Regions from separate parts of the Paenibacillus sp. NPDC057967 genome, predicted to be linked through region 2. Evidence: riboswitches for the same ligand, from Rfam matches in the RefSeq annotation. Region 2 holds a riboswitch; the other holds the start of a gene.
What was found. Region 2 has a riboswitch for cyclic di-GMP ahead of ACFVSO_RS27280 (transglutaminase-like domain-containing protein). Riboswitches for the same ligand answer to the same signal wherever they lie in the genome.
Positions count from the first base shown of each region.

Region 1: it holds a riboswitch for cyclic di-GMP, as region 2 does, so the genes downstream of both, ACFVSO_RS24495 (IPT/TIG domain-containing protein) here and ACFVSO_RS27280 (transglutaminase-like domain-containing protein) in region 2, are expected to answer to the same signal.

Region 1 covers NZ_JBHVQB010000010.1:158,968-161,422, reverse strand. The annotation lists gene ACFVSO_RS24495 (IPT/TIG domain-containing protein) at 1-985, opposite strand, end outside; cyclic di-GMP riboswitch class I at 1,049-1,145, opposite strand; gene ACFVSO_RS24490 (hypothetical protein) at 1,209-1,574, opposite strand; gene fliS (flagellar export chaperone FliS) at 1,571-1,963, opposite strand; gene ACFVSO_RS24480 (flagellar protein FlaG) at 1,970-2,323, opposite strand; gene fliD (flagellar filament capping protein FliD) at 2,342-2,455, opposite strand, start outside.
Region 2 covers NZ_JBHVQB010000014.1:1,133-3,587, reverse strand. The annotation lists gene ACFVSO_RS27285 (copper amine oxidase N-terminal domain-containing protein) at 1-554, shown strand, start outside; cyclic di-GMP riboswitch class I at 781-859, shown strand; cyclic di-GMP riboswitch class I at 939-1,017, shown strand; gene ACFVSO_RS27280 (transglutaminase-like domain-containing protein) at 1,337-1,837, shown strand; gene ACFVSO_RS27275 (TetR/AcrR family transcriptional regulator) at 1,988-2,227, shown strand; gene ACFVSO_RS27270 (hypothetical protein) at 2,224-2,439, shown strand.

The DNA.
Region 1 (2,455 bases), on a different contig from region 2:
CTGGGAATTTACCAGTAACCGTTGCATCCACAGGTCGAATCTTATAAGTAAATGAAAGTGTATTATTTTTCAATTCATTAAACGTCCAGGTCAGGGTATTTCCGGTTACCGTTGGTTTAGGGATGTTATGATCATAAGATCCTGGTACAATCTCAAAATTACTCCCGACAACATCAGATACTGCGACATTATATGCGCTTGCTAAGCCAATCTCTCTTACGATTGCTGCATAAATCTCACTTAGGCCAGTTGAGCCCAGTACAAAATGATGATGATTTGCAGTTGTAGCCATCTCTTTCAACAACACGTTCGGACCGCTTGTGGCCGGATCATCTGTTGCCTTAAGCAGTGCAATTGTATAGAAAATGATTCCTTCTTCTTTAGCTTGCATAGCTTTTTGTTTTGCATAGCCATAAGGATCATTAGAAGGTTGTGTTGCATCACCATCCGTCATAATTACTATAACTGGTTGCGCTTCAGGCCGATGATTTGCCAATAATGCTCTAGCAGTATCAATTGCATCTCCTGTTGCTGTTGAACCATTTGCTTGTATCGTATCAATGTAGCTTTTCGCTGTTGTTTTATCAGTTGTAAAATCTAATGAATCGATCATATTGGACCCAGAAAAATCCACTACTGCAACACGATGCTTTGACAAATCCATTAAATCTACGAAACCTTTAGCCGCTTCTTTGGCATTTGTCATTTTATCTTCACCATTGTTATAACCAGGTGCCATACTCCCTGATTTGTCTATAACTAGTACTACATCATTCGGCATCACTACATTTACAGGCGGAGTACCTGTAATATTCAGAGTAATTTCCGTCTCCTCTAATGTTGAAATTTTTGTTGGATTTGCGGTTTTGGTTACCGTTACATAATCCATCAAAGAAGCTGTTGCTTGTTTAGGACCTAAAAAAACACCACTCACAGCGAACCATAGCATAAACAAAAGCAACATGTTTTGCTTAACCTTACTCATGTTTTTCCTCCTCTAATATAAATAAAAACAATAGCAGGTTGCTATTGTTGGATTACCAATTCAATGGGCAACCTGGCAATCTTCTCTCGGACTTAAGAACCGAGAGTTAAGACCCATGGCTTTGCGTCACTATATTTCTATAGCTTTGCTAATATTCTATTTTAGTACTATTTTCATGGGTCTAATTACTATATTAGTTTATTTTACCGACTTTTACAAGCGTTCAATTCTGCTTATCAATAAAATAGCCTGTATGTTGAATGTATTCTCCTTGATAAGCTCCACGCGACTTTCTACTTCCTGATATGAGCTCCAATTTTGAGCTTGCATGAGTCTTAAATTGCAGATAGCGGTTCCGAGATATGTGTTCTAGTTCTATACATTCCTTCATTATATCTCGATCAGCTTCAGAATAAATATAGTTACTAGATTCAATGATTTGGCTAATACTTTCCCGTAATTTAACTTGCTGATCTTGAAGAGAAAGAAGCAAATCATAGTTTGCTTCTTCTTCAAGATCAAGTTGATTGATTGACCTTGTCAACTCTAGCAACTCCAGCAATAAAGACTCTACACTGCTAGTCGTCATGTTGTTGCCACCTGCCCATTGGGTGCAAGTTCTTTTAGCGCATCTGCCCATGTATCGCGGAGCTCAGTCACTAAACGGATGCACTCCTCAGCCGCTTCTAGATCTTGCTTAGCATTCGCCTCAAAAAGTCTTTCATTGATATAGATGTACAGACTATTTAGTTGCAACGATAATTCATACTCCATATTTAAGGTTGACTGAAGCTCATCAATTATGTTCTGCGCCTTTACAAAATTAGTATGTTTACCTGCATAATCACGCTTCTCTAAACACATGACTGCCAGCTTCATAAACTTAATGCACCCACTATAGAGCATTAACGTTAATTGACCCGGGGATGAAGTCTGAATTTTTGTATGCAAATAATTACTCTGTGCTTGTTGCATCATCTAATATCACCTTTTTTCGTCAATGATGGCCCCCACCGTTAATTCCTTCAATTTCTCAATTAAATCAATAAACTTTTCTGAAGGAATCTCATGAACAACTTCTTTAGTATTTCTGTCCAAAATCTGTACGATTACTTGATGTGTTGCCTCATGTATTTTATAGTTAAATGAATGTTCTGTTCCTTGTACTGCTTGGTTAGCTTTATCAATTGCTTTGACCAGAGCCTGTTCACTTACCGATAAGATGTTGTTTTTACTTTTCGTCTTTAATACTTGGTATTCGCCGCTTACACGAATGTACGGGGCAGCTTCTCTTGTCACCGGTGACTGAACTGGCTGATTATGGGTTGATATCTCCATATTGCTCACAGCCTTTCATTATCCAAATTGTTGCATTAACCAAGACATTTGCGCATTTCCATTTGCGATTGCTTTTTCCATTGCAGCAAACATCTGATAATACCGATCCTCACGCTTTACTAATTGCTTGTT
Region 2 (2,455 bases):
TTTTTAATGGAAAAGAAAAAAGTCTTCCAAAGGGCCAGTCCATATTCATTTATAAAGGCTCAATTTATGTTCCGCTTCGGTTTCTATCGGAGTCAGTAGGCAGTGAAATTACATGGGATGACAAAACAAGAACTGTAACATCAGAGTCAAAAGCCTACCGTGAGGGTGAATCTGGGGAGACTAAACCAGGCGATAATGGATCAGTGGAAGTGCCACCTAGTGTGCCACCTGGAGAAGAAGTTCCAAAGCAGACTTATGAGCAAATTACAGCTAATGCAGAAAGTAAGCTAGTAGTACTGCGTGACAGCTGCAAGACGGAACTTATAAATTTGGCACTGGAGTATTTTTCTGCTGATGATGATGCACAAAAGCAAATAAAGACAAAAATTTCTCAGAAGGTAAATAGTTGTACATCAAAATTCGAAGCCCTAGTATCTGATACCACTTCTAAACTCGAAGCAAATGGATATAGTACTGATATTATAGCTCAGTATCGTAATGAGTTTGAAGCAGAATTAGAAGCAGGCAAGAAAATACTGGAGCAAATGAGCTAACACTATAGTTAGGCTCCCCTGGTCATTTCTGGCCAGGGGAGCCTTTTTTTTGTTCAGTTCATCCGACTTAAGCAGAGGCATCGAGTTTCACAGCTGTTCATCTCTTCGACGCGCTAGTTCTCTCGCTCGACAGAAAGGTCCAGTCCTAATGCTATTCTTCCAGATTTGGACAAGTCATCTATTGATTTACTAGAAAAATGTGGTAGTATAGAACCATATAAGCAATACACGATAACGGCAAACCTATTGAAAGATAGGGACGCAAAGCTATAGGGCCTTCCGGATGATGGCAGCCAGCTACCGAATGGACATGCTTATTTTTGTTTTCATAGGACTATATCGAACATGGAATAGGTCTATATCGAACGAATCGTCGAATAGTAGACTCGATAATGGCAAACCTGGCGAAAGTCAGGGACGCAAAGCTATAGGGCCTTCTGGATGATGGCAGCCAGCTACCGAAAGGAGTGTTGTTCGTGCGTAAGTTCACTCTGCTATTTATTGCGGCATTATTTCTGTTCTCAACCGTACCTATAGCAACATCATATGCTAATGCCGGCAATAGCTGGTTGGATAAGTCAAATGCATCGAGTGGAGTTATATCAGTCTCCTATGATGTGAAGAATAACGTAAAGACAAAGGTAATGATCACGAAGGGCCAAGAGAGCTATACGTACAACTTAGCAGTTGGTCAAAAAACTGAATCTTTTCCACTGCAGCTCGGGAATGGGGAGTATACGGTCTCATTGCTAGAGAATGTCTCAGGGAAGTCTTATAAGGTAATGAAACAAGACAAGCTTCATTTGAAGCTGAAGGATGAAAATATCATATATTTGAACTCCATTCAGAATATACGCTGGACAAGCTCGGATAAGCCGATTGAGAAGGCGAAGGAGCTCGCGAAAGGGAAGAAGTCAGACGAGGAAAAGGTAAAGGCCGTGTATGATTTCATTACAGCTAATATCGTATATGATCAGGCACTTGCCAAAAATGTACCGTCCGATTATCTCCCTAGCATTGAACGAACCTTTGATTCTAAGAAAGACATTTGTTACGGATATTCCTCTCTATTCGCAGCTATGCTTCGCAGTATGGACATCCCGACTAAGTTGGTCATGGGTCAGACAGAGTACCTGGATGTGTACCACGCCTGGAATGAAGTATATCTGAACGGCAAATGGGTGACGATCGACACGACACTTGATGCAGGAACAGTACAAAGCAAGAAGAAGGCAGCCATGATCAAAGACAGCAAGATGTATACAAAAGCGAAGCAATATTAGCAGTGCTATGTAATCCAGCCATCATATTATAGAAGCTCGCCGAATGGCGGGCTTTTTATATTGTCTAAAACTTCAGAGACTACTGCTTATCTATCTAACGTTCGTTAAATGAAGAGGGAGGTGGTGTAGTTAGGTACCAAGGAGAAAATTATGGAGGTCTCGATTGACTTGTTCTCTCGTCAGGGATTCAATGCAGTTTCGATTAGAGACATTACTGGACTGGTAGGAATCAAGAAGAGCACGCTCTACTATCATTTCAAAAACAAGGAACACATTTTAAGTTCGATTTTTGCTGAGTATCGTGAGGTGTATAGAAACATGTTTCCACCTGCGTTCGGAATTCTGCAATTTGTGGATAGCGCATTTCAAATCATGATAGACAAAGGTTGATCCATCCATTCCCGCCAAGACAACTAGCTTATGAATATCAATATACGGTGTTTGCCGTGTATGCGGAATACCAGTTGCATCAATATGACGACAAAGACATGGCAGAATTGGAGAGGCGGATGGATGAACATGCGGAGTTCTTTATAGAAAGAATTTTGCCCAAGGAGGATGGTAAGGATGCGGATAAGCAGCAGGCGCACAAGAGATTATAAGCTACCAAGTGAACGA